DNA from 4 places in the Allobosea spartocytisi genome. Region 1 is predicted to be linked to each of the others. Evidence: predicted binding sites of a transcription regulator. Region 1 holds the regulator's gene; each other region holds the start of a gene.
The links. Region 1 encodes PhoB, which activates phosphate uptake and scavenging genes when phosphate is short. Its sites were predicted from a motif close to TGTCATNNANCTGTCAT; they were not measured.

Region 1 (4,400 bases):
GGCGCTCGGCGCGCCGCCTTCCGTCGTCATCACCAGCGTGACCTGGCGCGCGGCGAAGGCCGGCATGGTCACTGGCATCCTGCTGGCACTCGCCCGCATCGCCGGCGAGACGGCGCCGCTGATCTTCACGGCGCTGAACAACAATTTCTGGTTCTCGCCCAATCTCGTCGGCGGCGTTTCCAACCTGCCGGTCACGATCTACCAGTTCGCCTCCGCCCCTTACGAGAACTGGCAGCAACTCGCCTGGGCTGGTTCGCTGATCATCACGATCTCGATCCTGCTGCTCTCGATCATCGCCCGGCGCGTCGTCGCCGGCGGCAAATAAGACTTGAATCCAGCCCGGTCGCGCCCGACCTTGAGGACCATGTCGATGCTTTCGACCCTTGAACTCTCCCCGCAGTCGCTCGATGCCGAGGCTCCCGTCCGGATCGCGGTGAAAAACCTCGATTTCTACTACGGCGAGCACAAGGCGCTGAAGAACATCAATCTCGACTTCCGTGACCGCCATGTCACGGCGCTGATCGGGCCTTCGGGCTGCGGCAAGTCGACCCTGCTGCGCATCTTCAACCGGATCTACTCGCTCTATCCGGAGCAGAAGGCGACCGGCGAGATCATGCTCGACGGGCGCAACATCATCTCCAACGACGTCGATGTGAACGAGCTGCGCTCGCGCGTCGGCATGGTGTTCCAGAAGCCGACGCCCTTCCCGATGTCGATCTACGACAACGTCGCCTTCGGCATCCGCCTCTACGAGAAGCCGCCGAAGTCGGAGCTCGACGACCGCGTCGAGGGCGCACTGCGCCGCGCCGCGCTCTGGGACGAGGTCAAGGACAAGCTGAAGAGCTCCGGCATGGGCCTCTCCGGCGGCCAGCAGCAGCGCCTGTGCATCGCGCGCACCATCGCGCAGAAGCCGGAAGTGATCCTGTTCGACGAGCCGACCTCGGCGCTCGATCCGATCTCGACCGGCAAGATCGAGGACCTGCTGGAGCAGCTCAAGAGCGACTTCACCATCGCCATCGTGACGCACAACATGCAGCAGGCGGCGCGCATCTCGCAGTACACGGCCTTCATGTATCTCGGCGAGGTCATCGAGTTCGCGCCGACCAACACGATCTTCATGAACCCGGCGAAGAAGCAGACGCAGGATTACGTCACCGGCCGGTTCGGCTGAGCGGCGACGGAGGAGGAACCCCATGACCGACCACATCGTCCGCTCCTACGACGCCGATCTCGAAGGCCTTCGCCGCAGCCTCGCCGAAATGGGCGGGATGGCCGAGCGCATGCTCGGCGATGCGACCGTGGCGCTGGTGCGCCGCGACACCACGCTGGCCCAGAAGATCATCTCCGCCGATCAGCGCCTCGACAATCTCCAGCGCGAGGTCGAGGAGAAGGCGGTGCTGACCATCGCCCGGCGCCAGCCGCTGGCCAACGATCTGCGCGAGCTGATCTCCGCCATCCGCATCGCGGCGGATGTCGAGCGTGTCGGCGATCTCGCCAAGAACATCGCCAAGCGCGCCGTCGCCATCTCCGGGCAGTTCCAGCCGCCGCACCGCGCCGTGGTCGGGCTGGAGCACATCAGCCGCCTCGTTCAGGCGCAGCTCAAGGATGTGCTCGACGCTTATGCCGCCGGCAACGAGCAGAAGGCGCTCGAGGTCTGGCGCCGCGACGACGAGATCGACGCGCTCTACACCTCGCTGTTCCGCGAGCTCCTGACCTATATGATGGAAGATCCGCGCAACATCACCTTCTGCACGCATCTTCTGTTCTGCGCCAAGAACATCGAGCGCATCGGCGACCACACCACCAACATCGCCGAGACGATCCACTATCTCATCACCGGTGACTCGCTCGACGCGAACCGGCCGAAGCTCGACACGACCAATATCGAGGTCGAGGCGATCACGGGTAGCTGAGGCTAAGGAATCATGGCGGCACGCATCCTGATCGTCGAGGACGAAGAGCCTCTCACCCTGCTGCTGCGCTACAACCTCGAAGCCGAGGGCTTCGAGGTCGACAGCGTGGCGCGGGGGGACGACGCCGAACTGCATCTGCGCGACCACACGCCCGATCTGGTGCTGCTGGACTGGATGCTGCCGGGCCTTTCCGGCATCGAACTCTGCCGCCGGCTGCGCTCGCGGCGCGACACCGAGCGGGTGCCGATCATCATGTTGACGGCGCGCGGCGAGGAGACCGAGCGGGTGCGCGGGCTCGCGACCGGCGCCGACGACTATGTCGTGAAGCCGTTCTCCCTGCCGGAGCTGACGGCGCGCATCCAGGCGCTGCTGCGCCGGGCGAAGCCCGGCCATGTCGCGGGCCTGCTGCAGGCGGGCGACCTCGAGCTCGACCGCACCACGCGGCGCGTCCGCCGCGCCGGCAGCGAGCTGCATCTGGGGCCGACCGAGTTCCGCCTGCTCGAATTCCTGATGCAGGCACCGGGCCGCGTCTATTCCCGCGCCCAGCTCCTCGACGCCGTCTGGGGCCGGGACGTCTATATCGACGAGCGCACCGTCGACGTGCATGTCGGGCGCCTGCGCAAGGCGATCACCCCTGCCGACGCCAAGGATCCGCTCAGGACCGTGCGCGGCGCGGGCTATGCCTTCGACGAGACGTTCGCCAGAAGCTGACTGCCGCCGGAGCTGACACGCGAGCCGAGCCCCGGCTCGCAGCGCCCGTGCTTCAGGTGTCGGGGCCGCCCTCGATATCGGCGGCCCAGGCCAGGGCGGCTTCGCGCTCGGCCGGCGGGAAGGTACGGATCTCGACGAAGGGGACTACCGGGGCGAAGAGCCGCGCGACGCGATCGAGCCAGCCCTTCTCGACGATGATCGCCTCCTTGGGGAAGCGCCTGAGTTCCCAGAGCTTGCCGAAGCTGTAGCGCGCGTCCTTCCAGGCCGCGGCGAAGGTCATGTCGTCGAAGGCGGTGATATCGGCGAGGATCGCGACCTTCTCGTGCCGGCTCAGCCGGTCTTCGACATCGGCGGCGACGCGCTCGATATCGGCCGGCTCGATGGTGCCGCTGAGCGCGATGGCGAGAACATGGTCGGGAGCCGGAAGAATGGTGATCATGGCGGCCTCCTCCTGTGCCGATGTCAACGCATGGCCGGCCGGGAGGTTGCGGGCGCTCAGGCTGCTCGCGTCGCCGCGTCGAAAGCCGCGGCCTCCGTCCTCAGCCAGGCGATGAAGGCGTCGAGGCCGGGGCGCGAGGGCTGGTCCAGGCGGCGGGTCAGCCAGCAGCCGGTGACGCTGGTGAAGCCGATATCGAGCGGGTTGACCAGCGCGCCCGAAGCCAGTTCCTCGGCGACATAGCAGCGTGGCGCCAGCGCGACGCCGAGCCCCGCGACCGCGGCGCGGATGATGACGGAGTAATAGCCGTAGCGGACGGTATGGGCCGGCACCGCGCCGCGCAGGCCATGCGCCTCGGTGAACTCGGCCCAGAAGGCCGGCATCTGGTAATGCTGCAGCAGCGTCATCTTCTGGATGTCGGCGGCGCGGCGGAAACCGCTCATGCGCTCCAGCAATTCGGGCGCGGCGACGAGGGCGACATCGCGGCCGAACAGATAATGCGCCTCCTTGCCGGGCCAGGGCGGGGTGCCGTGGTTGATCTCGATGTCCGGCTCTTCCGTCTCGTTTTCGCTGACATAGTTGGTGAACTGGACGTCGACGCCGGGATGGGCCTCGGCGAAGACGGGGAAGCGCTCCATCAGCCAGCGCTCGCCGGCGATGGCGACCATGTGCAACCGGATCGGCCGGGCGATGGCGACGCGCTCGGCCAGGCGCATCGCACCGCGTTCCATCTGCTCCAGGGCGGCTTCGGCATAGGGCAGGTAGATCGCGCCGGCCTCGGTCAGCTTGAGGCCGACCGGATTGCGCTCGAACAGCACCGTGCCGAGATGGTGCTCGAGCGACAGGATCTGCTTGGAGACCGCGCTCTGCGTCAGGTTGACGACGCCGGCGGCGCGGGCGGTCGAGCCCAGTCGCGCGACGGTGACGAAGGCGCGCATGGCGGTGGAGGAGGGCGGGGGCCGCAAGGCCATGGGTATTCCGTTTTGGACTAGGCTACCGGAGATCGTTTCGTTTGCTGGCTGCCGGGTCAAGAGGTCATTCTTACGCTTGGGGAGGAGGGGCTCGCATGAATTTGACAATCTGCCCGTGCTGCGGTGGTTTCCGCGGACCAACGGCTTCGCGGTCGATGGCGCTTTCGAGAGCCGCCGGCAAGCCCGTCCGGGAGTGCCGTCGATGAGCCATGCCGTCACCTCGCCGGTCGCCAGCCGCGATCTGGCCGCGATCGCGCGACTCAGGATCGTGCCGCGTCGCTTCTATGGGCGCTGGGTCGCGGCGGCGCTCATCATCGCTGTCCTCGCCTGGATTATCGCCGCCTTCGTCAAGGGCGACATCGCCTGGCC
Region 2 (4,400 bases), on a different contig from region 1:
GACAGCGGAGAGCCAGACGCAGATCGCGAAGACGGCGATGCCGACCAGCATCTGGCGGCGCTTGCTCGCGGCGGCCTGCCGGTAGCTTTCGGCATGGGCCGTGATGGCCGGGTCGTGACGGTCGATCGCGAGGGTCATGGAGGCTGCCCGTGGAGAAGGGCGTCATTCTCGGGCCCGCGGCGTGCGGACCCGAGAAGCTCTTTGAAGAGATGCTCGGGGCAAGCCCGAGCATGACGGGCTGAATTACGACGACTTCTTCTTGCGCAGTGAGTCGACGAAGGTGATGAGCTCGATGACCGGGTCGTAGGCCTTGTTGTCGACGGCGACGAGCGGGCCCTGCTTGCCTTCATAGATCTTGTCGAAGGCGGCCTTGTCCTTGGTGGCGAGGTTGAGGACGGCGTCGCGGATCTTGGCCTTGAGGTCCTCAGGCAGGTCCGAGAGATAGGCCATCGGCGAGTTCACGATCTGCTCGGACTTGTAGATGATCCGGAAGTCCTCGGCCTTGGCCATGTTCTTGCGGGCCATGCGCAGCAGGTTCGACTCGTTCTCGTCGTTCCACCAGTTCGCGGCGACGTCGACGGTGCCCTGCTGCAGCGCGATGATCGCGTTCTCGTGGCTGCCGGTATAGACGACCTTGGAGAAGAAGGTCTCCGGGTCGATCTTCATCTTGTCGAGAACGAAGCGCGGCACGTTATTGCCCGAGGTGGAGTTCGGATCGACGAGGCCGAGATTCTTGCCCTTGAGGTCCTCGATCTTCTGGTAGGGCGAATCCTTCTTCACGTAGAAGACGGAGTGATAGCCCTTGGTGCCGTCGAGATTGGTCTCGATCGCGAAGGCGTCGACCTTGACGCCGGTGACGCGGGCGCGGGCGAAGGAAGCCGGGCCGTACATCCCGATCTGGATGTTGCCGGCGCGCTGGCCCTCGATGATCGCGGCGTAGTCATTGGCGACGCGCAGCGTCACCTTGGTGCCGAGCTCCTTCGAGAGATAGTTCACGAAGGGGGTGTAGCGGTCGACGACGCCCGAGGCGTTCTCGGCCGGGATGATGGCGAAGACGAGCTCCGGATACTTCGCCTTCCAGTCCTGGGCGAAAGCCGGGGTGGCGGCGACGGCGAGGCCGGCGGCGGCGAGCTTCAGGGTATGACGACGGGTCAGCATGCGGTCTGCTCCTTTGGATGCGGGTCTTCGGGTTAGGCTCGTCTTCTCGCGGCTGGCGGCGGGATGCCGCTCAGGCGATCTTCTGCTTGGCGCGCTTGGCCGCCTCGGAGGCGGCGATGGCGTCGAGCGCGTCCAGGGCCTCGGCGCCGGCATCCTTCGCTTCGATGCCGTAGAGCTCGGCCGCGACCTCGCGGGTCAGCGCCTGCGGCACGTCGTCGAAGACGACCTTGCCGGCGGCCATGCCGATCAGCCGGTCGCAGTATTTCGCCGCGATATCGAGGTCGTGCAGGTTGCACATCACGGTGATGCCGTGCTCGCGGTTGATGCGGAACAGCGCGTCCATCACGACCTGGGTGTTGCGCGGGTCGAGCGAGGCGATCGGCTCGTCGGCCAGGATGATGCGCGGCTCCTGGACCAGAGCGCGGGCGATGGCGACGCGCTGCTGCTGGCCGCCCGACAGGGTCTCGGCGCGCTGGGCGAGGAGATGGGCCATGTCGAGCCGCTCGAGCGCGGCGATGGCGCGGATCTTGTCGTCGGTGGAGAAGCTCTTCACCAGCGTCAGCGCGGGCGAGCGGTGATTGAGCCGGCCGAGCAGCACGTTGGTGAGCACGTCGAGGCGGCCGACGAGGTTGAACTGCTGGAAGATCATCGCGGTGTCGCGGCGCCAGCGCCTGAGCGCGGTGCCCTTCAGCGCCGTGATGTCACGGTCCTCGCAGATGATGCGCCCGGCGCTCGGCTCGGCGAGCCGGTTGAGCATGCGCAGCAGCGTCGATTTGCCGGCTCCGGACCGGCCGATGACGCCAACCATCTCGCCGTTGGGGATCGACAGCGAGACATTGTCGACGGCGTTCTTGTCGCCGAAGCGCTTCACCAGGCCTTCGATGCGCAACATGAAAGGTTCTCGAACATGACATTTCGCACGATGGCGACACCGGGCCGGCCGGAGCCGTCGGAGCCAAGATTCATGCATGGGAAGAAGCGCTATCGGCCGGAGATGACAGCGGCGTGACGGCGGGCGGCCGCTGTGCGGCTCCGAACGGCCTTTCACGGGGCCGGGCGGGCCAACATTTTCGTGAGGTCGGTAAAATGCGCTTGGACGATGGGTGACTTATCGGCAGGATGAGGATGGATGCCTGCGTGCGGCAGAGGCGCCGTATCGGCGCGTCGCGCCCCGGCAGGTATCTTGCATAGGTGCCTAAAGGCGCCGGATCGATGCGGCGGTGGCGCAAAAACATGCGTTTTTGTGCCGCTGTGGCGTGCCGGCATCTTAGCAAGGCCTTTCGTTCCATTTAAGACCAACCGGCGGCAACGGAGCCCCCAGCCTGATGAAGCGGTTCGTTCTCCTTCTCCTCGTTGCCGGCCTGGCAGGCGGCGGGTATTACGGCTACCGGATGCGTCTGGCCGGCAGCCAGCCGGCCCAGGCCAGCGTGGCGCCGACGGCGCGTGCGGCCGTGCCGGTGGAAGTCGCCTCCGTCGAGATCATGACGGTCAGCGAGGAGGTCGAGGCGCTCGGCACTTTGGCCGCCGACGAATCCGTCGTCATCGCCCCCGAGATCGCCGGCCGCGTCGTCTCGCTCGGCTTCAGGGAAGGCGAGCCGGTCAAGGCCGGGCAGGAGCTGGTCAAGCTCGACACCGCGATCCTCGATGCCGAGCTCAAGCAGGCGATGGCCGATCTCGGCCTCGCCCGCGACACCAACGAACGTCTGAGGGGGCTGGTCTCGCGCGGTTCGGGAACGCAGGTCGCGCTGGACGAATCCGCGGCGAAGCTCGCCTCGACCGAGGCCCGCGTCCAGCTCGCCAAGGCCAAGCTCGCGCAATCGACCATCCTTGCGCCGTTCAACGGCGTGGTCGGCCTGCGCGCGGTCGGCGTCGGCGACTATGTCCCGGTGGGCAAGCCGCTGATCACCCTGACCAGCGTCGACCCGATCAAGATCGATTTCCGCGTTCCCGAGATCTTCCTCAGCCGCCTCAAGGTCGGGCAGCCCGTGCAGATGCGGGTCGATGCGGTCGTCGACCGGAAATTCACCGGCAAGATCTTCGCGATCGACCCGGTCGTGGACGTGAACGGCCGCGCCATCCGCCTGCGCGCGACGATCCCGAACGCGGATCTCGCACTCAAGCCCGGCCTCTTCGCCCGCCTCGCCATCACCATCGACCAGCGCCCGAACGCGATCGTGGTGCCGGAGATGGCGGTGGTGCCGGATGCCGTCGGCAAGATGGTCTATGTCGTCGAGAACGGCAAAGCGAAGCGCCTCAGCGTCGAGCTCGGCAAGCGCCTGCCGGGCAAGGTTGAGATCGTCAGCGGGCTGACGCCCGGCATGCAGATCATCACCGCCGGGCAGATGCGGCTGCGCGACGGCGCCGCCATCGCGATCAAGGACAAGATCGTTCAGACGAGCCAGCTCTGATGAGCCTGTTCGAACTCTTCGTCCGTAGGCCCGTCCTCTCGACGGTCATGAGTCTGCTGGTGATGCTGATCGGCTTCGTCAGCTATGGCCGCCTGACCGTGCGCGAATATCCCAATATCGACGAGCCCGTCGTCTCGGTGCGCACCGATTATCGCGGCGCCTCGGCTGAGATCATCGAGACGCAGGTCACCCAGATCCTGGAGAACTCGATCGCCGGCATCGAGGGCATCGAGATCCTCTCCTCGACCAGCCGCCAGGAGCGCAGCTTCATCCAGGTCCGCTTCCGCCCGGATGTCGACCCCGATGTCGCGGCCTCGGATGTGCGCGACCGCGTCAGCCGCGTGCGCAGCCGCATGCCCGACGAGATCGACGAGCCCGTCATCGCCAAGGTCGAGGCCGACTCGCAGCCGATCCTGTATCTCTCGCTGACCAGCTCGCGGCACGGGCCGCTCGAGCTCACCGACTTCGCCGACCGCTTCATCTCCGACCGCGTGCAGAACGTCACCGGCGTGGCGGAGGTCCGCATTCTCGGCCAGCGGCAATACGCCATGCGCATCTGGCTCGATCGCGCCCGGATGTCGGCCTATGACGTCAGCGTCCAGCAGATCGAGGCGGCGGTCCGGGCCCAGAACATCGAGATCCCGTCGGGCCGCATCGAGAGCAACGACCGCGAATTCACCGTGCTCTCGCAGACCAGCATGACGACGCCGGAGGAATTCCGCGAGATCGTCATCAAGGACGCCAACGGCTTCTCCGTGAAGCTCAAGGACGTCGCCAAGGTCGAGCTCGGCGCGCGCGAGGAGCGCAACGCCGCCTGGTTTGGTGGCGCGCCCT
Region 3 (4,400 bases), on a different contig from region 1:
AGCGAGGGGCAGGCGGCGGCCTTCGCCATGGCCGTGTTCTTCAACGACATGACCGAGAAGGAGCGCGTGGCGCTGACGCTCGCCATGCGCGATTCCGGCACGGTGCTGAACTGGGACGACCTGCCGGGCCCCGCTCTCGACAAGCACTCGACCGGCGGCGTCGGCGATACGGTGAGCCTGCCGCTGGCGGCGGCGGTTGCGGCCTGCGGCGGCTATGTCCCGATGATCTCCGGCCGCGGCCTCGGCCATACCGGCGGCACGCTCGACAAGCTCGATGCCGTGCCGGGCTATGTGACGCAGCCGGGCATCGATCTCTTCCGCAAGGTGGTGCGCGAGACCGGCTGCGCCATCATCGGCCAGACCGCCGATCTCGCCCCGGCCGACAAGCGGCTCTATGCGATCCGGGACGTCACCGCGACGGTGGAATCGCTGCCGCTGATCACGGCCTCGATTCTGTCGAAAAAACTCGCCGCTGGCCTGCACGGCCTCGCCATGGACGTGAAGTTCGGCTCCGGCGCCTTCTTGCCGGAACCCGCGAAGGCGCGCGCCCTGGCGCAGGCGCTCGTCGGCGTCGCCAACGATTCCGGCCTGCCGACCACGGCCTTGCTCACGGACATGGACGAGCCGCTCGCCAGCGCCGCCGGCAATGCGCTCGAGGTTGCCTATGCGCTCGACCATCTGACGGGGCGCCGGCGCGAGCCGCGCTTCCACGAGGTCACGGTCGCGCTCGGCGCCGAGATGCTGCTGCTCGGCCGTCTGGCGGCGAACCTCGACGAAGCGCGTGGCAGGATCGAGGATGCCTTCGCCTCGGGTGCCGCGGCCGAGCGCTTCGCCAGGATGGTGGTGGCGCTGGGCGGCCCTGCCGATCTGCTCGAAGCGCCGGCAAAGCATCTCGCCGCGGCGCCGGTCGTGAAGCCGGTCTTCGCCGAGACGGCCGGGACGGTCTCGGGCATCGATACCCGCGCCGTCGGTCTTGCTGTCGTGGCGCTGGGTGGCGGCCGGTTGCGGCCGCAGGACGGCATCGACCATGCGGTCGGCCTCACCGATATGGCCGGCATCGGCGCGACGCTCGGGCCGGACCGTCCGCTCGCCATCATCCATGCGCGCGGCGAGGACGCTTTCCTTGCGGCAAGCGAGCGCTTGCGCAAGGCCTATCGGATCGGAGAGGGTGCGGCGCAGGGCGAACTGGTCGCCGGACGGATCACGGAGAGAACACGGGCATGAGTTTGCTTCTGGCCATGACGGGCTGGCATGTCGAGGACTGGCGGGCGCGCTTCCAGGCGCTGCTGCCGGAGATGCCGATCGTGGTGCCGGGCGAGCCCTTCGACCGCCGGGCCGTGCATTATGTCGCGAGCTGGAAGCATCCGGCCGGCAGCCTGACCGGCCTGCCGAACCTCGCGGCGATCTTCTCGCTCGGTGCCGGCGTCGATTTCCTCTTCGCCGACGACAAATTGCCGGAAGTGCCGATCGCACGCGTGGTCGATCCCGACCTGACGACGCGGATGAGCGAATATGTCGTGCTGCATTGCCTGATGTATCTGCGCCAGCAGCATCGCTACATGCGCCAGCAGCAGGCGAAGCTCTGGGAGGACGACCGCAACCAGCCGGCGGCCCGTTCCGTCCGTGTCGGCATCATGGGGCTCGGCGAACTCGGCCTCGATGCCGTGGCCAAGCTCAAGGTCATCGGCTTCGACGTGGCCGGCTGGAGCCGCTCGCCGAAGAGCGTCGAGGGGCTGCAGACCTTCTCCGGCGAGGACGGCATGAAGGATTTCCTGGCGCGGACCGACATCCTGGTCAGCCTGGTGCCGCTGACGCCCGAGACGCGCGGCATCCTCAACGCCGGGCTTTTTGCGGGGCTCGCGCAGGACGGCCGGCTCGGCGGGCCCTTCCTGATCAATCCGGGCCGCGGCGGCCTTCAGGTTGCCGATGACATCATCGCCGCGCTCGATGCCGGCACGCTCAAGGGCGCGACGCTCGACGTGTTCGAGACCGAGCCGCTGCCGGTGGAGTCGCCGCTGTGGAGCCATCCCGGCGTGACCGTCACCCCGCATAATGCCGCGATGTCCGAGCCGGAGGCGATCGCCACGCTGGTCGCGGCGCAGATCAGGCGGCTGGAGGCGGGCGAGCCGCTGCTGCATGCCGTCGACCCGGCCCGGGGCTACTGAGCACTGGCCCGAAAAGTCGAATCCGGTTTTCGGAAGCGGCCGATGCCGTAGCGCCATCTGGCGCCTTCACCGAACCGTCACCCCGTTGTTGTCGGGGTGCCATCCGGGCGCGCGAAGCCGGCTGGTCCTTTTCAGCCCGGAGAATTTCATGCGCTCGTCGCTCGCCATTATCCTGCTTCTGTCGTCCACCATGCTCGCCGGAGCGCAGGAGTCTCCGAAGGAATTTCCCGCGAAGCTTCTGAGCCAGGCGCTGCTGCCGGCCGAGACGATCATCCCCGCCCCCGCCGATGCGCCGGCCGATCTCAAGGTTTCCGGCAAGTTCGTCACGCCGGGCAAGCGCGTCGAGGCCGTCAGCACGGTGATGGGCACCTCGGGCGGGCGCCCGACGGGGCTCTCGACCCCCTTCGCCGGCCAGCCGGTCCAGGGCTTCTCCGGCATCCGTTCGCTGGGCAACAACGAGTTCCTCGTGCTGACCGATAACGGCTTCGGCGCCAAGGTGAACTCGCCCGACGCAATGCTGTTCTTTCATCGCCTGAAGGCCGATTTCGGCAAGGGCGCGCTCGAACGTGTCTCGACCACCTTCCTGCACGATCCCGACAAGAAGGTCCCCTTCCGCATCGTCCATGAGGGCACCGAGAAGCGCTACCTGACCGGCGCCGATTTCGATCCGGAATCGATCCAGCCGATCGGTGGCAAATACTGGATCGGCGAGGAGTTCGGCCCCTATCTCATCCGCGTCGACGCCAATGGCAAGGTCGAGGCCGTGTTCGAGACGCTGGTCGACGGCAAGCCGGCCCGCTCGCCCGATCACTACGCCGTCACCACCCCGGCCGCGCCGAACCTGCCGGTCGAGTTCAATGTCCGCCGCTCGAAGGGCTTCGAGGGCATGGCCCAGTCGCCGGATGGCCGCTTCCTCTACCCGCTGCTCGAAGGCCCGCTCTGGAACGCGGAAACCAAGGGCAACGAGGAAGTCGACGGCAAGGAAGTCCTCCGCATCCTCGAATTCGACGTCCAGAACGAGAAGTGGACCGGCCGTTCCTGGTTCTTCCCGCTCGAAGCCAAGGGTCTCGCCATCGGCGACTTCAACATGATCGATGCCACGACGGGCCTGATCATCGAGCGCGACAACGGCGAGGGCACCGCCGACAAGGCTTGTGCCGCCGGCCAGCGCGGCCCGGACTGCTTCCACGACATCGCCAAGCACAAGCGGATCGTCAAGATCGAGATGACCGACGCCAATGTCGGCAAGCCCGTGCGCCGTATCGGCTATATCGACCTGATGAAGATCGCCGATCCCGACGGCAAGGCGAAGCAGGGCACGAAGGACGGTGTCTTCACCTTCCCGTTCTTCACCATCGAGAACGTCGACGTGGTCGACCGGGCGAATGGCGTGATCGTCGTCGGCAACGACAACAACCTGCCCTTCTCCTCCTCGCGCGACCCGAAGAAGGCCGACGACAACGAACTCGTCCTGCTGTCGGTCAAGGACCTGCTCGACGCGAAGTGAGATCGTGCCTGCGCCGGCACCGCAGTGCGCGGGGTCGGCGCAGGCGCTCCGCGCCAGCGACGCAGTCGTTCCTCGTCTGTTCTTGAAATATTGCCGACTCGGCGTATAATAAATCGACCAAGCGCCTCGTGCGCGAGGCGTAGTGGTTGGATGATCTTCACCGATGGAGGTGATCATGTTGACCGCGAATACGAACATCAGACGGTCGCAGGACTGGCTAAACCTGATCCTTGCCGCGCTGCTGTTCTTCTCACCCTGGTTCATGGGCTTCGTCGGCGACTTCATGCCGACGCGCAATGCCTGGATCGTCGCCGTGGTGCTCGCCCTGGTCGCGGTCGCCGCGCTCACGGCCTTCGCGGAGTGGGAGGAATGGCTGAACCTGGCGCTAGGGCTCTGGCTGGTGGCCTCGCCCTGGATGCTCGGCTTCACCGGCAATCCCGCCGCCTTCCGGACGCATATCGTCCTCGGTCTGCTGACCGCGGCGGTTTCGGCCTGGGCGGTCTGGGATTACCATCACGAGCCGCACGCGACGGCCTGAGGAGCTTCGTGCTCTTCCTGGCGGATACTGGCCCCTGCGCGGTCTAATTCCGCAGCGCGCCGGGGCCGGCCACTGCCGCCGGAGGGCATTTGCCCGAGATGATCATGCCCAGCACTTCGTCCTGGGTGATTTCGGCCGTGCGGGCCGTGCCGACGACCTTGCCGTTCTTCATCACCGTGACCCGGTCGGC
Region 4 (4,400 bases), on a different contig from region 1:
ATGGGACGAGAAGGCCGGGCAGGCAGCCATGGCCCAGGCCCTCGACGTGATCGAGCAGGCGCAGAACCATCCCTCCGGCCGGCTCTTTGGCATGGTCTGCCCCGCCCAGATCGACACCTGCAGCGAGGGGCTGATCAAGGACAGCTATGCCGAAGCCGGGCGCCGCGGGCTGCGCTGGCAGATCCATGCCGCGCAATCGACGGTGGAGTTCCACGAGATCACCCGCCGCCACGGCGTCTCGCCGATCCAGTGGCTGGAGAAGCTCGGCGTGCTCGGCGATACCAGCATCGTCGGCCACGCCATCTTCCTCGACGACTATCCGCGCGTCGCCTGGCACAGCCGGCGCGATCTCGCGCTGCTCGCCGAGACTGGCACGACCGTCGCCCATTGCCCCACGGTCTTCATGCGCCGTGGCATCGCGCTCGACGATTTTGGGCGCTACCGCCGGGCCGGCGTCCGCATCGGGCTCGGCACCGACACCTATCCGCACAACATGCTCGAGGAGATGCGCCATGCCGGCTATGTCGCCCGGCTGATGGCGGAGAGCCCGCGCACGCTCACCACAACCGATATCTTCGAGGCTGCGACCACGGCCGGCGCCGCCGCGCTCGGCCGCGACGACATCGGGCGGCTGGAAGCCGGCTGCAAGGCGGACCTCGTCATGGTCGATCTCGCCCATCCGATGATGCAGCCGCGCCGCGACCCCGTGCGCAGCATGGTCTATGCGGCCGCTGAGCGTGCCGTGGATCGCGTCTATGTCGATGGTCGGCTGGTCGTGGCCGACGGCACGGTGCTGACGATGGACTATCCCGATGCCGCCCGCCGCCTGCACGAGGCGCAGAAGCGCACCGAGGCCGCCGCGCCGGACTATGATTGGGCCAAGCGCCCCGTCACCGACTATTCGCCGCTGACCTTCCCGAAGGGCTGAGCCGGTTCTCAGCGAGTAAGGGCGTCGCGAGCTTACACGCCCGTCATTGCGAGCGGAGCGAAGCAATCCAGCAGGACTGAGTGAGAGGTTTCACCTGGCTGCCCTGGATTGCTTCGTCGCTTTGCTCCTCGCCATGACGGTTCGCGTACCGGGCTAGTCGGTGCGCCGCCGGCGCGCGTCCTCAAAAAACCTCGGGCACATACATCTCCGGCGGCACCGGATGGCGCAGATAATCCGGATTGCGCACGCGCTCGGGCAGCACGATCTCGGGCTTCGGCACGTTCTCATAGGGAATCTGGCCGAGCAGATGCGAGATCATGTTGAGGCGGGCGCGCTTCTTGTCCACCGCCTGCACCACCGACCACGGCGCATGCTCCGTATGGGTCCGCTCCAGCATCTCTTCCTTGGCCCGGGTATAGTCTTCCCAGTGCACGCGGCTCTCCAGATCCATCGGCGAGAGCTTCCACTGCTTCAGTGGATCCTCGATGCGCATGCGGAAGCGGAATTCCTGCTCCTCGTCGGTGATCGAGAACCAGTACTTGATCAGGATGATGCCGGAGCGCACGAGCATGTGCTCGAAATCCGGAACCGAGCGGAAGAACTCCTCCAGCTCCTCGGGGGTGCAGAAGCCCATCACCCGCTCGACGCCGGCGCGGTTGTACCAGGAGCGGTCGAACAGCACCATTTCGCCGGCGCTCGGCAGATGCGGGACATAGCGCTGGAAATACCACTGGTTGCGCTCGCGCTCGGTCGGGGCGGGCAGGGCGACGACGCGGCAGATGCGCGGGTTGAGACGCTGCGTCACGCGCTTGATCGCGCCGCCCTTGCCGGCGGAGTCGCGCCCTTCGAACAGCACGACGACCTTGAGCTTCTTGTACTGGATCCAGTCCTGCAGGCGCACGAGCTCGTGCTGCAGGCGGAAGAGCTCACGGAAATAGACCTTGCGGTCGAGCGTATCGCCGCCCGCGCCTTCCAGCCCTTCCGCAACGAGCTCGTCGAGGCGATCATCTTCGAGCTGCAATTCCAGCTCCTCGTCGAAGCTGTCGAGAATCTCGTCCTTGATGCGGTCCAGATTGTCGGGAGACATGCTGTCAACTCTATGCGTGACGGGTTGAACGAAGACGGCGCGCGGTTCGACCGACAGCCGCCGGGACACAGTCCGAGCCATCGTCCAGCCAACATCGGCTTTATCTGTGGCCGACGTGACAGTTCGATGAAAAACAACGTCGGAGTGCCGGGGCGTTGTTCCGTCTTCGCTGTCCGATTTCGGCCGATGCCGATTGCGGCAGTGGATCGGAATCGCCGCGCCCGGCGGCAATTGACAAATCGAAAAGAGATATTTCAAACTTAAAATATCAGACCCAGGACAATGGGCACATCAGGGAACGGTGCATGCGGGTTATCATCGTTGGCGGCGGCATCGGCGGGTTGACCTTGGCGCTGATGCTGCATGCACGGGGCATCGGCGCGACTGTCTACGAACAGGCGGGGGAAATCCGCGAGGTCGGTGTCGGGATCAACACGCTGCCGCACGCGATCCGCGAGCTCGCCGAGCTCGGCCTGCTGCCGGCGCTCGACGAGGCCGGGATTCGCACGCGCGAACTCATCTATATGAACCGCTTCGGACAGGCGGTCTGGCGCGAGCCGCGCGGCCTGCACGCCGGCGCGCCGGTGCCGCAATTCTCGATCCATCGCGGGAGGCTTCAGCTCCTCATCCGCGACGCGGTCGCCGAGCGGCTTGGCGAGGATGCGATCCGCACCGGCCGGCGCCTGCTTGGCTTCCTGCAGGATGAGGGTGGCGTCACCGCGCATTTCAGCGATGCCCGCTTCGGTGAGGCTGGCGAGACGGCGCGCGGCGACATCCTGGTGGGCGCCGATGGCATCCATTCGGCGGTCAGGGCTTTCTACTTCCCGAACCAGGGGACGCCCCGCTGGCAGGGTGTGCAGATGTGGCGCGGCGCCTGCGACTGGCCGATCTTCCTCGACGGCGAGAGCATGATCATCGCCGGCGGCATGGCCGGCAAGCTCGTGCTCTACCCGATCGGCAAGGGGGCGACGCCACAGACGCGATTGACCAACTGGGTCGTCAACATCCGCAATGGCGATCCCGAGCGGCCGCCGCCGAAGGAGGCCTGGTCGAAGTCGGGCCGCCTCGAGGATGTGCTGCCCTTCGCGCGCCGTTTCAGCGTGCCGGGCTTCGACATCCTCGGCCTGATCCGGGCGACTGCGACCTTCTGGGAGTACCCGATGTGCGACCGCGACCCGCTGCCGCGCTGGACCCATGGCCGCGTCACGCTGCTCGGCGATGCCGCCCATCCGATGTATCCGGTCGGCTCGAACGGCGCCTCGCAGGCGATCCTCGATGCGCGCTGCCTCGCCGACCGGCTGGCCAAGGCCGAGCATCCGCGCCAGGCACTCGCGGCCTATGAGGCTGAGCGCTTGCCGGCGACGGCGGAGGTGGTGGCAATGAACCGGGTCGGCGGGCCGGAGCGGGTGATCGACGCGGTGGAGGCGCTGGCGCCGAACGGTTTCGACGATGTCGAGCGTGTGCTGAGCTACACAAGGCGCGAGCAGATCGTGAAGTCCTATGCCGGCAAGGCCGGCTTCTCGGCGGAGCAACTGGCAACCCGCAAGGGTTGATCAACCGGCCTCGGTCAGCTGGCGGATGCGGGTCTTCAGACCGGCATCCGCCGTCTCGCAAGCCTTGAGCCGGCGCATCAGGTCGAGCGGCACGGCCTCCGCCGGGTCGGTGAAGACGATGCCGATCCGTTCGCCGCTGCGCCAGACCGTGCGTGCCGAATACTGACGTTGCCGCGAAGGGATTTCGAGCTCGAAGGACGGCGGCAGCGCAACGGCATCCGGCACGGCCATCAGCGCGCCGCTGCCGGATAGGTTCCGGATCGTGCAATCGAGTGTCGAGCGCCGGCCGTTGAAGGCCACGATCCCGCCGAGCAGCGTGCGGTGGCGCGGCGCGCGACGACGTTCGGTATCCATCGCTGTTGCGTTCCCCGAAAGACAACGACCCAAGGTTGCAGGGGCAGTTAAGCAGATCAGATCCGCGCGCTCACGCTTAACGATTGATTATCCTTAACGGGCCATCGCCGGCCAGGGGGCGATCGGCCGGCGAGGCGATGCTTTTCACGGGAATGTGCCGGCTCAGGCGCCTTCGGGCGGCGGCGGCAGGAAATCGACCTCGTGCTTGGCCGAGAGCGCGACGACATCCGCCGGCTTCTGCTCCGCCATGGAATGGATGCCCCAGAACAGATCGTAGAGCCGGCCGGTCGGCGAAACCCAGAACAGGCACTTCACCGTCGCGTCGCTCTTGTTGAACAGGCCGTGCGGCACGTTGCGGGGCAGGCGGATCAGGTCTCCGGCGGTGGCGAAGCTCTCCTGCCCGTCGAGCACGAGATCGAGCCTTCCCTCCAGCATGTAGATGAACTCGTCCTGCGTCGTGTGGATATGCGGCGGCACG

Region 2: a site for PhoB is predicted at 2,153-2,169, ahead of phnC (phosphonate ABC transporter ATP-binding protein). Genes of this name have one in related genera too.
Region 3: a site for PhoB is predicted at 2,230-2,246, ahead of IED13_RS06085 (esterase-like activity of phytase family protein). Genes of this name have one in related genera too.
Region 4: a site for PhoB is predicted at 2,131-2,147, ahead of ppk2 (polyphosphate kinase 2). Genes of this name have one in related genera too.

What each region holds. Positions count from the first base shown of each region.
Region 1 covers NZ_JACXWY010000015.1:52,910-57,309, reverse strand. The annotation lists gene pstA (phosphate ABC transporter permease PstA) at 1-325, shown strand, start outside; gene pstB (phosphate ABC transporter ATP-binding protein PstB) at 365-1,171, shown strand; gene phoU (phosphate signaling complex protein PhoU) at 1,194-1,913, shown strand; gene phoB (phosphate regulon transcriptional regulator PhoB) at 1,926-2,624, shown strand; gene IED13_RS20465 (SpoIIAA family protein) at 2,677-3,063, opposite strand; gene IED13_RS20460 (LysR substrate-binding domain-containing protein) at 3,120-4,031, opposite strand; gene IED13_RS20455 (amino acid ABC transporter permease) at 4,234-4,400, shown strand, end outside.
Region 2 covers NZ_JACXWY010000009.1:55,672-60,071, forward strand. The annotation lists gene phnE (phosphonate ABC transporter, permease protein PhnE) at 1-138, opposite strand, end outside; gene phnD (phosphonate ABC transporter substrate-binding protein) at 244-1,158, opposite strand; gene phnC (phosphonate ABC transporter ATP-binding protein) at 1,229-2,050, opposite strand; gene IED13_RS15765 (efflux RND transporter periplasmic adaptor subunit) at 2,484-3,566, shown strand; gene IED13_RS15770 (efflux RND transporter permease subunit) at 3,566-4,400, shown strand, end outside.
Region 3 covers NZ_JACXWY010000003.1:149,772-154,171, reverse strand. The annotation lists gene deoA (thymidine phosphorylase) at 1-1,224, shown strand, start outside; gene IED13_RS06090 (2-hydroxyacid dehydrogenase) at 1,221-2,165, shown strand; gene IED13_RS06085 (esterase-like activity of phytase family protein) at 2,314-3,672, shown strand; gene IED13_RS06080 (SPW repeat protein) at 3,848-4,210, shown strand; gene IED13_RS06075 (ATP-binding cassette domain-containing protein) at 4,254-4,400, opposite strand, start outside.
Region 4 covers NZ_JACXWY010000017.1:10,906-15,305, forward strand. The annotation lists gene IED13_RS21510 (amidohydrolase family protein) at 1-928, shown strand, start outside; gene ppk2 (polyphosphate kinase 2) at 1,110-2,015, opposite strand; gene IED13_RS21520 (flavin-dependent oxidoreductase) at 2,321-3,568, shown strand; gene IED13_RS21525 (PilZ domain-containing protein) at 3,569-3,922, opposite strand; gene IED13_RS21530 (cupin domain-containing protein) at 4,085-4,400, opposite strand, start outside.